DNA from 3 places in the Streptomyces sp. M92 genome. Region 1 is predicted to be linked to each of the others. Evidence: riboswitches for the same ligand, from Rfam matches in the RefSeq annotation. Region 1 holds a riboswitch; each other region holds the start of a gene.
The links. A riboswitch is a leader RNA that binds a small molecule or an ion and turns the genes downstream of it on or off. The one in region 1 is predicted to bind cyclic di-AMP.

Region 1 (6,315 bases):
GAGGATGTCGTGCTCGCTCACCACAACTTCCTCCGCGCCCGTCCGCTCCATGATCGCCAGCAGCACCAGCGCGCCCGCGCCGATCACGTCGACGCGCCCGGGGTGCATGGAGGGAACGGCCGCGCGCTCGGCGTGGGTGGAGCGCAGCAGCCAGTCGCTGATCTCCCGTACGCGCTCCAGCGAGACCCGGGAGTGGTGGATGGCGGCCGAGTCGTACTCCGGCAGTTCCTGCGCGATCGCGGAGACGGTCGTCACCGAACCGGCCAGCCCCACCAGGGTGCGCGCCTCGCGCAGCGGCACCGTCTGCTCGGCGAGGTCGAGGGCCGCCTCGATGTCGGCGCGCATCGCCGCGACCTGCACCCCGGTGGGCGGGTCGGTCACCGCGCCGTCGTGCACCAGGTGCCGCTCGGTCATCCGCACGCAGCCGACGTCCACGGAACGGGCGGCGCGCACGTGGTCCTCACCGACGACGAACTCGGTCGAGCCGCCGCCGATGTCGACGACCAGATAGGGCTTGTCGAGGTGGTCGCGGCCGGCCAGCTCCTTGGTGGCCCCGGTGAAGGAGAACTCGGCCTCCTGGTCGCCGGTGATGACCTCCGGCTCCACCCCGAGGATGTCCAGCACCCCGCGCACGAACACGTCCCGGTTCTCCGCGTCCCGGGAGGCGGAGGTGGCCACGAAGCGCAGCCGCTCGGCGCCGTGCTCCTTGATGACGGCGGCGTACTCGCGGCAGGCGGCGAAGGTCCGCTCCAGCGCCTCGGGCGCCAGCCGCCCGGTGCGGTCGACGCCCTGCCCGAGCCGCACGATGGTCATGCGGCGGTCGAGGTCGGTCAGCTCGCCCGTCTCCGGGTGCGCGTCGGCGACCAGCAGGCGGATGGAGTTCGTGCCGCAGTCGATGGCGGCGACCCGGGTCACTTGGCGTCCTCCCCGTCCGTCCCGTCCGTCCCGTCCGTCCCGGAAACCGTCACGCACGGTCCCTTGCGCCACCACTCGGGCAGCATCGCGATCGCCTCGTCGCCCAGCGGGTTGACGCCGGGACCGGCCGCCAGCGAGTGGGCGACCAGGACGTGCAGGCACTTCACGCGGTCCGGCATGCCGCCCGCGCTCGGGAAGCCGGTCAGCTCCTCGATCTCGTCGCGGCGCCGGATGTAGTCCTGGTGCGCGGCCCGGTAGGCGGCGGCCAGCTCCGGGTCGGCGGCCAGGCGCTCGGTCATCTCCTTCATCACGCCGTTCGCCTCCAGCGTGCCGATCGCGGAGGCCGCCTTCGGGCACGTCAGGTAGTACAGCGTGGGGAAGGGCGTGCCGTCGGGCAGCCGCGGCGCCGTCTCCACGACGTCCGGCTGGCCGCAGGGGCAGCGGTGGGCGATGGCGCGCAGGCCGCGCGGGGGGCGTCCGAGCTGCTGCTCGAACGCCTCGACGTCCGCGTCGGTGGGCTCGGTGCGCTCGGTGGTCGGCGGGGGAGTCTGCATGACTGTCTTCTGCTGGTCTTCCTGTTGAGTCACGGCCGGTGCGGTCGTTGCGCTGCCCGCACGGCTCACCGCCGGTCGGCGGCGGCGTCGGCCTTGTCGATGCCGTCCCACACGTTCCGGTACCAGGGACGGTCGGCGGCACCCGCCTCGGCGCGGGCCTGCCGGGCCGCGTCCGGGTCGACGACGATGAACCCCGTCTCCCCCGGCATCACGTAGTGCAGCCGCAGCCGGACCTGCTGCTCGGCGTAGGCGTCGTCCTGCCAGCGGGCCTTGAGGTCGCGCAGCTCCTCGACCCGCTCCCGGGTCTCCTGCTGCTGCCGCCGGAGGTCGGCGATCTCGGCGCGCTGGGCGACGTACTGCCGTATCGGGTAGGCGAGGGCGACGACGAGCGAGCAGAGCACCATCGCCAGCAGCGCGGCCCGGCCGGTCAGGCGGGAGCGGCGGGCCTGGCGCTTGGTCTGCGAGCGGTAGACCCGGGCCGCGGTCTGTTCCCCGATGATCCGGATCCTGGTCGCGGTGGAGAAACGGTCCCGGTCCTTCACCGCCATGTCTGTCCCCGCCTTCAGTCCACACGTGCGTACGTCCCCGCACACGGTACGGGACCGAGTACGGGGACGTACGTACGACGCTGCCTACAAGGGCGGTGCTCAGCCCTTGAAGCGGGGGAACGCGCTGCGGCCGGCGTACACCGCGGCGTCGTCGAGGATCTCCTCGATGCGCAGCAGCTGGTTGTACTTGGCGACGCGCTCGGAGCGGGCCGGGGCGCCGGTCTTGATCTGGCCGCAGTTGGTGGCGACGGCCAGGTCGGCGATGGTGACGTCCTCGGTCTCGCCGGAGCGGTGGGACATCATGCACTTGAAGCCGTTGCGCTGGGCCAGCTCCACGGCGTCCAGGGTCTCGGTCAGCGAACCGATCTGGTTGACCTTGACGAGGAGGGCGTTGGCGGCGTTCTCGTCGATGCCGCGGGCAAGGCGCTCCGGGTTGGTGACGAACAGGTCGTCGCCGACGAGCTGGACCTTGTCACCGAGCTTGTCGGTGATGGTCTTCCAGCCCTCCCAGTCGTCCTCGAACAGCGGGTCCTCGATGGAGACCAGCGGGTACGCGTCGACCAGCTCGGCGTAGTACTCGGTCATCTCGGCGGCGGAGCGCGTCTTGCCCTCGAAGGTGTAGGCGCCGTCCTTGTAGAACTCGGAGGCGGCCACGTCGAGCGCCAGGGCGATCTGCTCGCCGGGGGTGTAGCCGGCCTCCTTGATCGCCTCGAGGATGAGGTCGAGGGCCTCGCGGTTGGAGCCGAGGTTCGGGGCGAAGCCGCCCTCGTCGCCGAGGCCGGTGGCCAGGCCCTTGCTCTTCAGGACCTTCTTCAGGGTGTGGTAGACCTCGGCGCCCCAGCGCAGGGCCTCGGAGAAGGACTCCGCGCCGATCGGGGCGATCATGAACTCCTGGATGTCCACGTTGGAGTCGGCGTGCGAGCCGCCGTTCAGGATGTTCATCATCGGCACCGGCAGCAGGTGCGCGTTGGGGCCGCCCAGGTAGCGGAAGAGCGGCAGGTCGGACGCCTCGGAGGCGGCGTGGGCGACGGCGAGGGAGACGCCGAGGATGGCGTTGGCGCCCAGCGAGCCCTTGTTGTCGGTGGCGTCCAGGTCGAACATGGCCTGGTCGATCAGGCGCTGCTCGGTGGCGTCGTAGCCGACCAGCTCCGGGCCGATCTGCTCGATCACGGCGAGGACGGCCTTCTCGACGCCCTTGCCCAGGTAACGGCCGGCATCGCCGTCACGGAGTTCGATGGCCTCGAAGGCGCCGGTGGAGGCGCCGGAGGGAACGGCGGCACGACCCGTGCTGCCGTCGTCGAGGCCGACCTCGACCTCGACCGTGGGGTTGCCTCGGGAGTCCAGGATTTCCCGGGCTACGACGACGTCGATGGACGGCACGAGCATCTCCTTCTTCAATGTGACGCTTCGGTGTGACGCGCGGGTCCGAGGACCGCGGCGGCTCTGCGGGACCGAGCCTAACCGGCTCCGGGCGATCGGCCAGCCGATCGCCCACCCGCTGGACAGAACCGAGAGTAAATTGTTTCCGAACGGAACAAAGACGTTTCCGAAAATCCGTTCGGGATCACGGGTGATTCCGGGGCTGGATCCAGGGCTGGATCCAGGGCGCGAAAAACCCGCCCCGGTGCGTACGGGGGAACACGCACCGGGGCGGGAGTCACGGGGGCCGCCGCTTACTTCAGGTGCAGCTGCTGGCCCGGGTAGATCAGGTCGGCGTCGTCGACGATGTCGCCGTTCAGCTCGAACAGCTTCGCCCAGCCGCCCTTCACGTCGTGCTCCTCGGCGATCGAGCTGAGGGTGTCGCCCTTGACGACCTCGTACTCGCCGTCGCCCTTCTCGACCTTCTTGCCGGTCGGGGTGGTGACGGTCTTCTTCTCGGCGGGCTTGTCGGCCTTCGGCTCGGCGGCCGGACGCTCGTCGGAGCGGGAGGCCTTCTGCTCGGTGGAGCGCTCGGCGGTGGAGGCGCTGTCCTGGCTCTGCGAGGAGCCGCTGTCCTGGCTCTCGGAGCCGCCGCCGGTGTACGCGGCGTTCGACAGGCCGGTGCCGCAGACCGGCCAGGCACCCTTGCCCTGACCCGCGAGCACCTTCTCGGCGATCTCGATCTGCTGCGCCTTGGTCGCCTGGTCCGCGGTCGCGGCGTACTGCGTGCCGCCGTAGCCGGCCCAGGTGGAGGCGGAGAACTGCAGACCGCCGTAGTAACCGTTGCCGGTGTTGATGGACCAGTTGCCGCCGGACTCGCACTGCGCGACGGCGTCCCACTCGGACGCGGTGGCGGCGGAGGCGTTGCCGGCCGCCATCAGCGGGGCGGCGACGGCGGCACCGGTGACACCGGCGACGGCGACGATACGGGTGGCCTTGGACGGACGGCGGTGCTTGCCCTTGCCGGAAAACAGCATGGTTGATCCCCTCACCGACGCCTGCGAGGTGAGCTGTCGGGTTCGGGCCGGTTGAGTTGCCCGGCCGGGTCCCTCGCGGAACTCGGCTCCACCCCTAGCCGCTCCGGCTCAACTGCCCGGTGCGGCACTTACCTTGGTTCCCCCGCTCCTGCCTGCGGCGCTCGAAGCGACGACTGTTCCCGTGCGGCCGCTGGCAGGATTCGGCGTTGCGGCAGCCGGGGCCCGCGATGGCGAGCGGTCATGACCGTAGACACGCGCTCCGCGGATTTTCAAAGACGATCACGGCTTCTGAGACCTATCTCTCACGAGATCCAAAACGGACATAAAGTCTCTAACCGTGACGTGAACTCCCCCTACTTTTCGCCCGATTCGCCCGTGACCGTGAGCTTCTGACCGGGCAGGATGTGGTCCGGGTCGGAGCCGACGACGTCCTTGTTGCCGGCGTAGAGCGAACGCCACCCGCCGTCGAGGTCAAGGGAGTCGGCGATGCCCCAGAGACTGTCTCCGGAACGGACCGTGTAGGCGCCGTCCACGGCCTCCCGCGCCTCACCCTCACCGCGCGAGGCGTGCCGGCCCGAAGAGGCGTCCGCACGGCCGTCCGTACGGCCGCTCGCCGCACTCTCGTCGGCACTGTCGCCGCGGTGCCGCCCCGCACCGGACTCGCCACCGTCGGCGGCCGTCGACGCACCGTCACTCTGCCCCACCTTGTCCGTTCCATCGGCCTTGGTGGTTCCTGTGGACGGGCCGCCGGATTCCCGCGGGTCGGCACCCGCCGAGGAATCGGATTCGACGGAAGTGCCCGGCTTGGGCGTTTCGTCCTCACTGGTCGACGAGGGGTCAGAAGTCGGCGCGGGGGACGACGAAGGAGACGCCCCGGCGGCCGGTTCGGACGTCTCGCCCGAACCGGTCGAGCCGGACGGGTTCGTGGAACCGGACGGGTCGGCCGTGCCGGACGGGTCACTCGCCTCCGGGGCGGTGGGCGTCGGCGAGGGATCCGCGGTCCCCGACGAACCGTCACCGGCCGAACCGGTGCCGCCGTCCAGGACCCCCGAATCGTTGCCCAGTCCCGCGAGCAGACCACAGGTCGGCCAGGAGGCGATGCCCTGGTCCGCGTGTATGTTCTCGGCGACTCTGATCTGCTGCGAGCGGCTGGCCTGGTCGGCGCTGCGCGCGTACTCCAGGCCGCCGTACCGCTCCCAGGCCTCCTGGGAGATCTGGAGGCCGCCGTAGTACCCGTTGCCGCTGTTCTGGCTCCAGGCGCCGCCGGTCTCGCACTCGGCGACCCGGTCCCAGTTCGCGCCGTCGGCCGCGTGGGCGCCGGTGGCGCCGAGGAGGGGGATCGCGATGGCGGAGCCGGTCACTCCGGCGGCGACGACCAGGGCGGGAGCCTGGCGGGGGCGACGGTGACGACCGTTCCCGGAGAGCATGCGACGACCTTTCACGAGACAGCGGGGACCGCGCGGCGGTAACGCTCAGGCCACGCTGATCCGTGAACGTATAGGCAGATGATCGCTTGTCACAAGTTCATGCCGCGCAGATCACGTGAAGATCACAAAGTTGAGCGCGTGTCACTTTTACTTCGGGGGCGCACCATGACCCGCCGATGCCGCGACGGGTGTGAAGGACACGGGCAGGGTGCGCAGGCCTCGCATGATGAGACCGCCGCGCCAGCGCAGTTCACCGGGCTCCGCGGCGAGCCGGAGGTCCGGGAGGCGGGTGAGGAGCGTGGCGAGCGCGGTCTGTCCCTCCAGCCGGGCGAGCGGGGCCCCGAGGCAGTAGTGGATGCCGTGTCCGTACCCCAGGTGCTGGCTGTCCCGGCGGGCGAGGTCGAGGGTGTCCGGGTCCGTGAAGCGCTCCGGGTCCCGGTCGGCGGCGGCCAGGACGACGAGGACGGGGTCGCCG
Region 2 (6,315 bases), 5.8 Mb from region 1:
GGGCGAAGGCGCCGAACCGCCATCTGGAGGGGTAGGGAGATACGGATGTGCATTCCGCCCCCCGGATGACGTACAGTGGTGAACACAACGACGCGGGGTGGAGCAGCTCGGTAGCTCGCTGGGCTCATAACCCAGAGGTCGCAGGTTCAAATCCTGTCCCCGCTACTGAAGGCCGAGGGCCGGAATCCATGAGGATTCCGGCCCTCGGTGCGTTCACCCGGTCGGCCCTCACGACTCGCCCCCCGCCTCCACTCCCGCAAACCTGGAGGGCCAGGCGGCAAGCGGCGCGGACGTGCGGGGTGGCGGGAGACGAGTGGTGCGGCCAGGTGACGTGGACGACGAGGGGGCGTACGCCAGGGCCGGCGGCCGGCTCCCCGGCGATCCCGTGCCCGACCCCGGACTGGGCGTCACCGCCGGCGTACTGCCGCCCGGGGAAGAGCCGCGCCGCCGGGCCCCCTACGGGCGGGTCCTGGTACGCGCGCTGCCCGTCCTGCTGATCGTCGTCGCCGTCCTGTACGACATCCTCACCCCCCGCTACTTCACCGCGGGCCCCCTCTACACGGCCGCGCCCCTGGTCGCCGCCGCGGTCTACTCGCGGCGCGGCACGGTGCTCACGAGTGCCGCCGTGGTCGCCGCCGTCGTCGGGCTCCAGCTGACCAAGGAGGTCATCCACTACGTCGACTCCCTCACGGAGCTGATCACCATCACGACGGTGGCCGTGCTCGCCGTCCTCGTCAACGCCTTCGTGCGCCGCACCGGCGAGCGGCTCGTCTCCGTCCGCGAGATCGCCGAGGCCGCCCAGCGGGCCGTGCTGCCCGAGCCCGCCGAGCGGATCGGCGGCTTCGAGATCGCCGCCTGCTACGAGGCGGCGCAGGCCGACGCCTTCATCGGCGGCGACCTGTACGCCGTGCAGGACAGCCCGCGCGGCATCCGGCTCATCGTCGGCGACGTGCGGGGCAAGGGCATGGGCGCGGTCGCCGCCGTCGCCGTCGTGATCGGCGCGTTCCGGGAGGCCGCCGAACAGGAGGCGACACTGGAGGCGGTGGCCCAGCGGCTGGAGCGGGCGCTGGCCCGCGAGGGCACCCGGCGCGACGGGCTGGACGCCTTCGAGGGGTTCACCACCGCCGTACTCGCCGAACTCCCGCACGGCGACGGCGTCGTCCGCGTCCTCAACCGGGGGCACCCGCCACCGCTGCTGCTCTACGCCGACGGCACCCTGCGCCTGCTGCCCGCCCGGGAGTCGGCGCTGCCGCTCGGGATGGGGGAACTGGGCGTGTGGCCCGACCGGGCGGAGGAGGCCCCGTTCCCCGGCGGGGCCACGCTGCTGCTCTACACCGACGGACTGTCGGAAGCCCGCGACGGCCGGGGCGAGTTCTACGACCCGCACGAGCGGCTGGCCGGCTGTGTGTTCCGGCACCCGGAAGACCTGCTCGGCACCCTCGCCGAGGACGTGCGCAGGCACTCCGGGGGCGGCATGGCCGACGACATGGCGCTGCTCGCCGTACGACGGCCCTGACCACGGCCCGTGACGGGGCGAGCGCCCTGCGCATAACAACTGACATACCGTCAGGTGTGGTGCTTGCGGAAAGGGGTGCCGAAGGGGCGCTGAGGAGGGGTCAACTCGTGCGGATTTCACCGTTCATGAGGCCTGTGTCACCCCGGGTTCTGTTAATGATCAAGCGGAACGGCTTGGAATCCGAGGCCCCCGTCTATTAACGTTCGATAACGCAGCGCGGTCGTCCCAGCCGTCACAGAAGGCGGCTCCGTGCGCACGCGCCGAATCCCGCGAGGGAACCGGGGAACCACCACTTGGGGTGAATCGGGCGTATGACGCCGTGCCAGGCACGGCGGATATACGCGCGTAGGAGACCTTCCTGCTCCGAACCCGTCAGCTAACCCGGTAGGCGAAAGGAAGGAAAGGAGTACGCCCACGTGGCGTCCAACCGGCCTGCCCCCGAGGCCCCGTTCGTGCCCAGCGGGCACGACACCGACACCTTCGGCTACGACGTCCACCGCGCCGAAGAGGGCCCCTGGGAGGAGTGGAACCCCACCGCGGAGTCCATCCGCCCCGTGCGCGGCCGGCACCGCGTCGCCAAGCAGCGCGGCGGACTCGCCCGCAGCTCCACCGTCCTCGGCGTCGGTGTCATAGCCGCCGTCGGCGCCGGCGGCATGGCCAGCGCGCAGACCGGCAAGCCGCCGGTGTCCATCTCCATGCCGGACATGCCGAACGTCGGCTCGATCCTCTCCGACGAGGAGCCCGAGCCCGAGGGTTCCGCCACCCCGCTCAGCGGCATCGCCGCCGCCTCCGCCGGCACGGGGGAGGAAAGCGGCACCTCCGACGCGGGTGAGTCGCTGCGGGCGCGGATCATGGCACAGGCCGAGCAGCAGCAGGCCCAGGTCGAGAGCAAGGCCGCCGCCGAGGCAGCGGCCGCCGCCGAGAAGAAGGCCGCGGAAGCCGCCGCCAAGGCGGAGAAGGAGGCCGAGGCCGAGGCCGCCGCCGCCAAGAAGAAGGCGGAGGAGGAAGCCGCGAAGAAGGCCGAGGCCGAGCGGCTCGCGAAGCTGGCCAAGCAGTTCACGCTGCCCACCTCCTCGTACACGATCTCCTCCACCTTCGGGCAGGCGGGCCCCTACTGGTCCTCCGGCCACCACACCGGCCTCGACTTCGCCGCCCCCACGGGCACGCTGCTCAAGGCGGTGCACAGCGGCACCATCACGTCGGCCGGGTACGAGGGGTCGTACGGCTACAAGACCGTGCTCACCCTCGACGACGGCACCGAGATCTGGTACGCCCACCAGTCCTCGATCAGCGTCAGCGTCGGCCAGAAGGTCACCACCGGCGACGTCATCGGCCGCGTCGGCGCCACCGGCAACGTCACCGGCGCCCACCTGCACATGGAGGTCCACACGGCCGGCGGCGGCAGCCTCGACCCGATGGCCTGGCTGCAGAGCAAGGGCCTCACCCCCTGAGCCACACCGCACACGCCGGTCGTCACTCCTGATCCCCGGCGGTCCTGACGGCGACCCCCCGACGTCAGGGCTGCCGGTTTGCGGGATTTTTGCCCCGCTGCCGGAATCCCGGGATCCGCCGGGCTCGTTGACGCAGTACATGACTCCTCTGCGCAAGCTCGGCTCCTCCGACCTGAAGGTCTTCCCCCTCGCCCTCGGCGGCAACGTCTTCGGCTGGACCGCCGACCAGGACACCTCCTTCGCCGTCCTCGACGCCTACACCGCGGCGGGCGGCAACTTCGTCGACACCGCCGACTCCTACTCCGCCTGGGTCGACGGCAACAGCGGCGGCGAGTCCGAGACCGTCCTCGGCAAGTGGCTCGCGGCCCGCGGCAACCGTGACGACGTCGTCCTCGCCACCAAGGTCAGCCAGCACCCCGACTACCCGGGACTGAGCGCCGCGAACATCAAGGCGGCCGCCGACGCCTCGCTGCGCCGCCTGGGCACCGACCACATCGACCTCTACTACACCCACTTCGACAAGCCCGAGGTGCCGGTCGAGGAGATCATCGGCGCGCTCGACGAACTGGTGCGGGCGGGCAAGGTCCGGCACATCGCCGCCTCCAACATCTCCGCCGAGCGGCTCGCCGCCTCCCTGGACTTCTCCGACCGGGAGGGCCTCGCCCGGTACGTGGCACTCCAGCCCCACTACAACCTGGTCTCCCGCGACACCTACGAGGGCGGACTGCGCGACCTCGCCGAGCGGTCCGGTCTGGCCGCCGTGCCCTACTACGCCCTCGCGTCCGGCTTCCTCACCGGCAAGTACCGGCCCGGCGCGACCGTCGACAGCCCGCGCGCGGGCGGCGCCGCCAAGCACCTGGAGAGCGAGCGCGGGCAGCGGGTCCTCGCGGTCCTGGACGAGATCGCCGAGACCCACTCCGCCCCCGTCGCCACGGTCGCCCTGGCCTGGCTGGCCGCACAGCCGACGGTGGCCGCGCCGATCGCGTCCGCGCGCACGGTGGAGCAGCTGTCGGCGCTGCTGGGGGTGGCGGAGCTGACCTTGACGGAGGACGAGACCGGGCGGCTGACGGAGGCGTCGGCCTGAGGCAGGCTACGGCCGGTGGAGGTGGGGCCGGGCGTACGGCGGGTACGGGTACGAGGGCCGGGCCGGCACGGCGTACGGGGCCGGTGACGGGGCCGCCGCGAAGGCCGGAGTCCAGGGGCCCGCGTAGCCGTACGTGGCGTGAGCCACGGTGGCGCCGTACACCCCGGGCGCTCCGGTCACCCCGGACCCGGGCCAGGGGGCGACGGGCGGGGGAGCGGTGGCGCGGGCCGCGTGGTCCAGTGCCGGACGTGCCACCTCGCGGCGCTGCCACAGGGCGCCCAGCAGTTCCCGTTCCCGTACGGCGAAGCCGGCGCCCGCGCGGCCCGCTCGCCCCCGCTGCCGCAGGAACGCCAGCGAGGTCGCGTACGCCTCGTACTGCGCCACCGCCCGCGCGGCCTGCTTCCCGGCGTGCCGACGGGCGTACTGCCGGGCGAGTCGGCGGGCGTGCATCGAGCCGAGGGCGTGCGGCTCCGCCGGGGCCAGCCAGCCGGCCATGACGTAGGCGGGCAGCTCGGTGCGCACGGTGCGCAGTTCGCGCTGCCGGGTCCAGATCACCAGCCAGGTCAGCAGGCCGAAGCAGGGCACCATGAACGCCCCGTACACGGCGAGGAAGCCGTACTCGCCGAACGCGGCCGAACCGTTCCACAGCGCGTGCACGCCCATCGCGAGCAGCAGGCCGGCCGACGGCAGCAGGGCGCGGCGCAGGCGGTGCCGGCCGGTGGAGAGGGCGGCGATGCCGAAGCCGATGCCGGTGAGCACGGTGAACAGCGGGTGGGCGAAGGGCGATATCACGACGCGGACGAAGAAGGTCGCGGCGGTGACGGAGGCGAGGCCGCTGTCGCCGGTGAGCTGGTCGGTGCCGAAGGCGTTGCCCAGGTAGAGGATGTTCTCGGTGAAGGCGAAGCCGGTGGCGGTGACGCCGGCGACGACCACGCCGTCGACGATGCCGGTGAAGTGGCGCCTGCGGAAGAGGAAGACCAGGAGGACGGCGGCGGCCTTGGCGGACTCCTCGACGACGGGCGCTATGACCGTGGCGCCCAGGGTGTCGGCCCCGGCCGGGTCGGCGGTGGCCGTGGCGATCCATCTCGTCGCGAAACTGTTGGCGATGATCGCTATCAGGGCGGCGGCGCAGGCGCCCCAGGCGAAGCAGAACAGCAGGTTCTGCCAGGGGCCGGGCTCGACCCGGTCCAGCCAGCGGAACGCGGCGACGAGCAGCGGCACGGGCAGCACCGCGAGGCCGAGTCCCACCAGGAAGCCCTGGGTGCCGGTCTGTTCACGCACCAGCGCCAGGATCACCAGGCCGGACGTCGCCAGCAACGCGGCCACCGCCCCGTAACGCACCCAGGCGCGCTGCCACCAGTGCGGACGCGGCGGATTCGTCGGATACGGGGGACAGGTGGCCACGGCATGGACCCTAACCGGTGGAGGCTGCTCCGGGTGCTGGTCGCGGGCGGTTCGCGGTGCTACCCGGTGTGCTGTACGCGGCGGAAGAGCAAGTCGTTCACCACATGACCCTTGTCCAGTCCCTGGCCCTCGAAACGGGTCAGCGGCCGGTGGGCGGGACGCGGCGCGAATCCGCCGCCGGGCGCGGTGTTCTCGAAGTCGGGGTGCGCGGTGAGCACCTCGAGCATCTGCTCGGCGTACGGCTCCCAGTCGGTGGCGCAGTGCAGGACGGCCCCCGGTGCGAGCCGGGTCGCGGCCAGGGTCAGGAACTCCGGCTGGATCAGGCGGCGCTTGTGGTGCCGCTTCTTGGGCCAGGGGTCGGGGAAGTAGACGCGCAGTCCGGCGAGGGAGTCGGGGGCGAGCATCTCACGCAGGAGGATGATCGCGTCGCCGTTGCCCACCCGGACGTTGGACAGGCCGTTCCGCTCCGCGAGACCCAGCAGGTTGCCCTGGCCCGGGGTGTGGACGTCCACGGCGAGGATGTCGGTGCCCGGGTCGGCGGCGGCCATCTGCGCGGTGGCCTCGCCCATGCCGAAGCCGATCTCCAGGACGACGGGGTGGTCGTTGCCGAACAGCTCACCGAGGTCGATGACCCGCTGCCCGTCGATGTCCAGCCCCCACAGCGGCCACAGCCGTTGCAGCGCGTCCGCCTGCCCGGCGGTCACCCTGCTCCGGCGGGGCTGGAAACTCCGGATCCGCCGCTCGAAGTGCGACCCGGCCGGGTCGGCCTTCGGCCCGTCGGGGAACCGGGGCTCACCCTTGGCCCGGGTGTGCCGGACGGAGTCGCCGGGATGCGGTGCGGCTGGCTGGGGGGCGTCGGA
Region 3 (6,315 bases), 4.9 Mb from region 1:
TCGCTCAGGTCGGAGTCGAGCAGCTCGGACAGGGCGACGTCCTCGGCGAGCCCCAGCCGCTCCGCGCGCTCGCGCAGCCGCAGGACCGGCAGGGTCGGGATGCCCTCGCGCAGGTCGGTGCCGGGGGTCTTGCCGGACTCCTGGGAGTCGGAGGCGATGTCCAGGACGTCGTCCGCGAGCTGGAAGGCGACGCCGAGCCGCTCGCCGTACTGGGTGAGCACGTCGACGACGGTCTCGTCGGCGCCCGACATCATCGCGCCGAACCGGCAGGAGACCGCCACCAGCGACCCCGTCTTGCCGCCCAGCACGTCCAGGTAGTGGTCGACCGGGTCACGTCCGTCCTGCGGCCCGGCCGTCTCGAGGATCTGGCCGGTGACCAGCCGCTCGAACGCCAGCGCCTGCACGCGGACCGCCTCGGGGCCGAGGTCGGCGAGGATCTGGGAGGCGCGGGCGAAGAGGAAGTCGCCGGTGAGGACGGCGACCGAGTTGCCCCAGCGGGTGTTCGCGCTGGGCACCCCGCGGCGCACGGCGGCCTCGTCCATCACGTCGTCGTGGTACAGGGTGGCGAGGTGGGTCAGCTCGACGACGACGGCCGAGGGCACGATGCCGGGGGCGTAGGGGTCGCCGAACTGGGCCGAGAGCATCACCAGCAGTGGCCGGAACCGTTTGCCGCCGGCCCGCACCAGGTGCTGGGCGGCCTCCGTGATGAAGGGCACCTCGCTTTTGGTTGCCTCAAGCAACCCTTCCTCGACCGCGACCAATCCGGCCTGGACATCGGCTTCCAGAGCCTGGTCCCGCACGCTCAGCCCGAACGGCCCGACGACGGTCACGAGGGGTCTCCTGTCTGCTGGTGTCTACTGGCGATTACCTGGTTTGTCGATAGGTCGCTGCCACCACTCAAGTCAGCGTATCCGGTCACGTTTCGATCACCGCTAGCGCCCACCGTTACAGGCCGGTCGGTATCGGATCATGCGCGGTATGTTTTTGATCAGGCGATATGAGCAGATATCGATCGACACCCTCGACGCCAGAAGCCGCCACCGAAGATCACATCACCCCTCCCAACGGCCCGCACTCCGAGTACGTCACCCACTCGGCCCTCCTCTGTCGATACGAACGCATGCCCGCAGGGCGCGCTCGTGAACACCGGACAGCACGGCGGCCGCTCACGGAGACCGCCCGACGGCACCTCGGGGCCGGCCGCTCACCCGCCCCGAGGCCCACCCACTCCCGAAGCCCTCCCACCCCCGAGGCCCTCCCACCCCCGACGCCCTCCCACTCCCGAAGCCCTCCCGACCTGCGAACGATTGACTCACACTTGGGCTGAATGCCCGAATTGCCGCTCTTATTGAGGCCGGTGAGTTGGCTCACTTCGGGCCACCCGCAGGCAACCCGGCCGCCGACTGCGCCCTCCCGTTGCCCCGCAAGCGAGTTGAAGCTTGGCGGCCGCAAAGGATCAAGCACCCCAAATGCCCCAGACCAAGGTCAACAGGCGTGTTGGGTGATTCCTGCACTTGTTCCGGACATGTGCTCTCGCATACGTTCCCGGCCTGTCGGGCGGACGCCGAATCCTGCCACCGCCCGGACGCACAGTCATCCGCCAACACACTCGCCGGCAGGAGCGGGGGACCCAGGTAAGTCGCCGCACCGGTCACCACCGGAGCGGCTCGGGGTGAAGCCGTGCCCGTCAGGGCCCGGCCGGGCACCTCCCCGCCCGAACCCGACAGCTCACCTCGCAGGCGTAAGGAGAGGGACTCAGCATGTCTGCCAACGGTCAGAACCGTCACGCCCGCGCCGGCCGTATCGCCCGGAAGCTGGCTGTGGCCGGCACCGGCGCCGCGGTGCTCGCCCTGCCGCTCATCGGTGCCACCAGCGCCTCCGCGGCCACCCCGGCCGCCGCGCCGGCCGCCACCGCCACCGCCACCGCCACCGCCACCGCCACCGCCACCACGGCGTACTCGAACAACCTCGACGGCTGGATCCGCGAGTCGCTCGACGTCATGGCGCAGCACGGCATCCCCGGCACCTACGAGGGCATCCACCGCAACATCATGCGGGAGTCGTCCGGCAACCCGCTCGCCATCAACAACTGGGACATCAACGCCATCAACGGCACCCCGTCCAAGGGCCTGCTCCAGGTGATCGACCCGACCTTCCGGGCGTACCACGTCGAGGGCACCTCCTGGGACCCGTACGACCCGGTCGCCAACATCACCGCCGCCTGCAACTACGCGGCCGACCGCTACGGCTCCATCGACAACGTCTTCGGTGCTTACTGAGCCGCACCCGGGCGCGTACTGAGCCGCATCAAGAGGTACTGAAGATCCGTTCGAGGACGACGGCCACGCCGTCGTCCTCGTTCGCCGTGGTGACCTCGTCGGCGACCGCCTTGAGTTCGGGGTGGGCGCCGGCCATGGCGACACCGTGGGCAGCCCAGTGGAACATGGGGATGTCGTTGGGCATGTCCCCGAAGGCGATCGTCCGCTGCCGGCCCACCCCCAGGCGCTCCGCGGCCAGCGCCAGGCCGGTCGCCTTGGTGATGCCGCACGGCTGGAGCTCCACCGTCCCCGGCCCCGACATGGTGACCGTGGCGAGGGAGCCGACCACCGCGCGCGCCGTCGCCGCCAACTCGTCGTCGGACAGGTCGGGGTGGCGCAGCAGCACCTTGCTGATCGGCGTGGCCCACAGTTCGTCGCGCCGGCCGACGCGCACCGCGGGCAGGGTGGGGTGGGGCATCAGGTACCCGGGCTCGATGAGGGTGAGGCCGTCGACGCCGTCCTGGTCGACCGCGGCGTACACCTGCCCGACCTCCGCCTCGATCTTGCCGAGCGCGGTCTCGGCCAGTTCCCGGTCCAGGGTGACCGACCAGAGCATCCGGTGCGCGCCCGCGTCGTACACCTGCGCGCCCTGTCCGCACACCGCGAGCCCCGTGCAGCCGAGGCGGTCCAGGAGGGGCCGCACCCTGGGCGCCGGCCGCCCCGTCACCACCAGGTGCCGCGCACCGGCGTCGGCCGCCCGGGCCAGCGCGGCCAGCGACCGGTCGGAGACGGTGTCGTCGCCGCGGAGCAGCGTGCCGTCGAGGTCGGTGGCGACGAGTGAGTATGCGGTGCGGTCCATGATCAGAGAATACGGACGCGGCACGTGCCCGACTCACCCGCGACCGCTTCCGGACCGCTTCCGAACGAGGGCGCAGCGAGTACGTCCGAGTACGCACGACGACGCCCGATCGTGTCCGAAACCTTACACATCATCGGCTAAAGCCGGTTAAAGGCCTGTGCACCGGTTGGCAACAAGATGGTCCGCTACCTACCGGCCGGGCGGCCCCGGAGGTACCTTCCTTGTGTCCAGGGGGAGCTTGATCGGGGGGTCGGGTTGAACAGCGGACGTGTGCGTGTGCTCAGGCCGGAGGAACTGGGCGAGGGGGAACGGGAACGCTGGCGCGAGCTGCGCGCCAAGTCGACGGCGCCACGCAATCCGTTCATGGAACCGGAGTTCACCGACGTCGTGGGCCGGGTGCGGCCGCGAGCGCGGGTGGCAGTGGTGTACGACGGCGGAGAGGCGGCGGGTTTCCTGCCGCACGAGCGCGGGCCCCTGGGGCAGGGCCGCGCGATCGGGCTCGGGGTGTCGGACTGCCAGGGCGCGGTGCTGCGCCAGGACCTCGCCCCTGACACCCGCCGACTGCTGCGGGCCTGCTCCCTGTCCAGCTTCGCCTTCGACAACCTGGAGGCGGACCAGGGTCTGTTCGTGCCGCTCGCCGCCGAGGAGCACGCCACCTACGTCATCGACGTGGAGCAGGGGTACGCGGCGTACGAGAGCGCGCTGCGCGCGCGGTCGCCGAAGTTCCTGAAGACCACCCTCGCCAAGGAGCGCCGGCTCGGCCGCCAGGTCGGGGACGTGCGCTTCGTCTTCGACGAGCGCGACCCGGCCGCACTGCGCACCCTCATGGGCTGGAAGTCGGCGCAGTACCGCAGGACGGGGCGCCGGGACCGGTTCGCCCGGGAGTGGATCACCCGGCTCGTCCGGCGGCTGGCCGGGACCCGGGCGCCGGAGTGCACGGGCACGCTGTCCGTGCTCTACGCCGGCGGACGGCCGGTCGCCGCCCACTTCGGGCTCCGCTCGGCGACGGTCCTGGCGTGTTGGTTCCCGGCGTACGACCCGGACTTCGCCAAGTACTCGCCGGGGCTGATCCTGCACCTGCGGATGGCCGAGGCCGCCGCGGCCGAGGGCATCGGCATGCTCGACATGGGGCGGGGCCCGGCGGAGTACAAGGACTCGCTGAAGACCGGCGAACTGCCCGTGTACGAGGGCGCGGCGACGCGGCCGGGAGCGGGCGCCGCGCTGCACTGGCTCGGTCGCGAGCCGGTGCGCCGCGCGCACGGCTTCGTGCGCGAGCGGCCGCGGCTGGCGTCGCTGGCGGTGCGGACGCTGCGGGGCGCGTCCCGGCTGCGCCGGTCGTGATGGTGGGCCGGTCGGGACGGCGGGCCGGTCGGGACGGTGGGCCGGTCGGGACGGTGGGCCGGTCGGGATGGTGGGCAACACGAGAGCAGCACCGAGGGCAACCACGAGGGGGTGGGCGCATGGCCGGTGGGCGGCGTGCGCGGCGGGAGACACGGCGGGAGATCGAGCAGTTCCTGAGCATCGGGCCGGTGCAGGTCGCCGAGCTGGATCTGCCGGGTGCTCGGGAGGCGGCGGGGGCGGGGGGCGACCGTGGCGACGAGGGCGTCGAGCTGAGACCGGGGCCGGGCAGCCCACCGGTCACGTCCGGTTCGGTGTTCGTACTCGTCAGACGCGCGGGGCGGCCCGTAGGCACCCTCCTCGGGCAGGTGCCCGACGGCGCGGATCCGGTGGCGGTGCTGGCCGGGCTCGCCCGGGAGCTGCCCCCGCAGGCGCCGCCGGAGCCGCTGCCCGTGCCACCGTCCGCCAGTGTCGTGGTCGCCACCCGGGAACGCGCCGGCCAACTGGCCCGCGCCCTGGACTCGCTGCTGGCGCAGGACCACCCGGACTTCGAGATCGTCGTCGTCGACAACGCGCCCGTGACCGAGGAGACCCGGGAACTGGTCGAGCGGAAGTACGGCGAGCGGGTGCGGTACGTGTGCGAACCGGTGCCGGGCCTGGCGATCGCGCACAACCGGGGCCTGGTGGCCGTACGCGGCCAAGTGGTCGCCTTCACCGACGACGACGTGGTCGCCGACCCGCGCTGGCTCACCGAACTGACCGCGCCCTTCGCCGCCGACCCGGGGCTGGGCTGCGCCACGGGGCTGATCCTGCCGGCGCGGCTGCGCACTCCCGCCCAGGTACTGCTGGAGAGCCACGGCGGCTTCGCGAAGGGGTTCACCCCGCGCACGTACGACCCGGCGCACCCGCCCGCCGGCGAGCCGCTGTTCCCGTTCACCGCGGGCCGCTTCGGCTCCGGCGCCAACATGGCTTTCCGCACGGCGGTGCTGCGCTCGGTGGGCGGCTTCGACCCGGCGACCGGCGCGGGTACGCGGGCGCGGGGCGGCGACGACCTCTACGGGTTCGTCCGCGTCCTCGCCGAGGGGCGGCGGCTGCGGTACACGCCGAGCGCGCTGGTCTGGCACCACCACCGGGAGACCTGGCGGGATTTGGAGACGCAGGCGTACGGCTACGGAGCGGGCCTCACCGCCTACCTCACGGCGGTCCTCGTGAACCGGCCCGCGCTGCTGCCGGCCTTCCTCGCGCGGGTGCCGGGCGGACTGGCGCACGCGCGAGGGCTGACGGCCGTACGCGCGACCGGTGCGGGGGGCGGTGCGGGGGGCGGTTCCGGTGACACGGACACGGGAGCGGGCGCGGGTGTGGGAGCGGGTGCGGGACCGGGTGCGGGCGTGCCAGGTGGGCACGGCTCACGTACGCATCCCTGGCCACGGCGGCTGTCCCGGCTGCAGCGCCGGGGCATGCTGTACGGCCCCGTCGGCTATCTGCGCGCCCGCCGAGCGCTGCGTACGGTCGGACTGGAGGCGGGATGAACGAGGGGACGACCGCGCACATACCCGTCTTCCTCTACCACGCGGTGATGGACGACCCGCCCTCGTGGATCGCCGAGTTCACCGTCCGTCCCAAGGAGTTCGCGGCGCACCTCGACGCGATCGCCGACAGTGGCCGGACGCCCGTCACCATCGGCGTGCTCGCCGACCACCTCGCCGGGCGGGCGCCGCTGCCGCCCCGGCCGGTGCTGCTCACCTTCGACGACGGCTTCGCCGACCTGCCCGGCCCCACGGCCGAGGCGCTGGCCGAGCGCGGGATGCCCGCCACCGCGTACCTGACCACCGGCGCCATCGCCCCCGGCGGCCGCAGCCT

Region 2: linked by a shared signal. The riboswitch ahead of M6G08_RS06845 (M23 family metallopeptidase) and the one ahead of M6G08_RS33955 (LysM peptidoglycan-binding domain-containing protein) in region 1 are both predicted to bind cyclic di-AMP.
Region 3: linked by a shared signal. The riboswitch ahead of M6G08_RS11320 (transglycosylase SLT domain-containing protein) and the one ahead of M6G08_RS33955 (LysM peptidoglycan-binding domain-containing protein) in region 1 are both predicted to bind cyclic di-AMP.

Annotation. Positions count from the first base shown of each region.
Region 1 covers NZ_CP101137.1:7,359,436-7,365,750, forward strand. The annotation lists gene M6G08_RS33935 (Ppx/GppA phosphatase family protein) at 1-915, opposite strand, end outside; gene M6G08_RS33940 (DUF501 domain-containing protein) at 912-1,469, opposite strand; gene M6G08_RS33945 (FtsB family cell division protein) at 1,535-2,017, opposite strand; gene eno (phosphopyruvate hydratase) at 2,117-3,397, opposite strand; gene M6G08_RS33955 (LysM peptidoglycan-binding domain-containing protein) at 3,691-4,413, opposite strand; cyclic di-AMP (ydaO/yuaA leader) riboswitch at 4,417-4,583, opposite strand; gene M6G08_RS33960 (transglycosylase family protein) at 4,767-5,840, opposite strand; gene M6G08_RS33965 (cytochrome P450 family protein) at 5,988-6,315, opposite strand, start outside.
Region 2 covers NZ_CP101137.1:1,526,376-1,532,690, reverse strand. The annotation lists gene M6G08_RS06860 (dihydrofolate reductase family protein) at 1-35, shown strand, start outside; tRNA gene M6G08_RS06855 (tRNA-Met) at 92-165, shown strand; gene M6G08_RS06850 (PP2C family protein-serine/threonine phosphatase) at 332-1,516, shown strand; cyclic di-AMP (ydaO/yuaA leader) riboswitch at 1,765-1,922, shown strand; gene M6G08_RS06845 (M23 family metallopeptidase) at 1,933-2,967, shown strand; gene M6G08_RS06840 (aldo/keto reductase) at 3,107-4,051, shown strand; gene M6G08_RS06835 (PrsW family intramembrane metalloprotease) at 4,058-5,455, opposite strand; gene trmB (tRNA (guanosine(46)-N7)-methyltransferase TrmB) at 5,515-6,315, opposite strand, start outside.
Region 3 covers NZ_CP101137.1:2,481,720-2,488,034, reverse strand. The annotation lists gene M6G08_RS11325 (polyprenyl synthetase family protein) at 1-830, opposite strand, end outside; cyclic di-AMP (ydaO/yuaA leader) riboswitch at 1,589-1,756, shown strand; gene M6G08_RS11320 (transglycosylase SLT domain-containing protein) at 1,761-2,279, shown strand; gene M6G08_RS11315 (HAD family hydrolase) at 2,308-3,117, opposite strand; gene M6G08_RS11310 (GNAT family N-acetyltransferase) at 3,388-4,458, shown strand; gene M6G08_RS11305 (glycosyltransferase family 2 protein) at 4,578-5,984, shown strand; gene M6G08_RS11300 (polysaccharide deacetylase family protein) at 5,981-6,315, shown strand, end outside.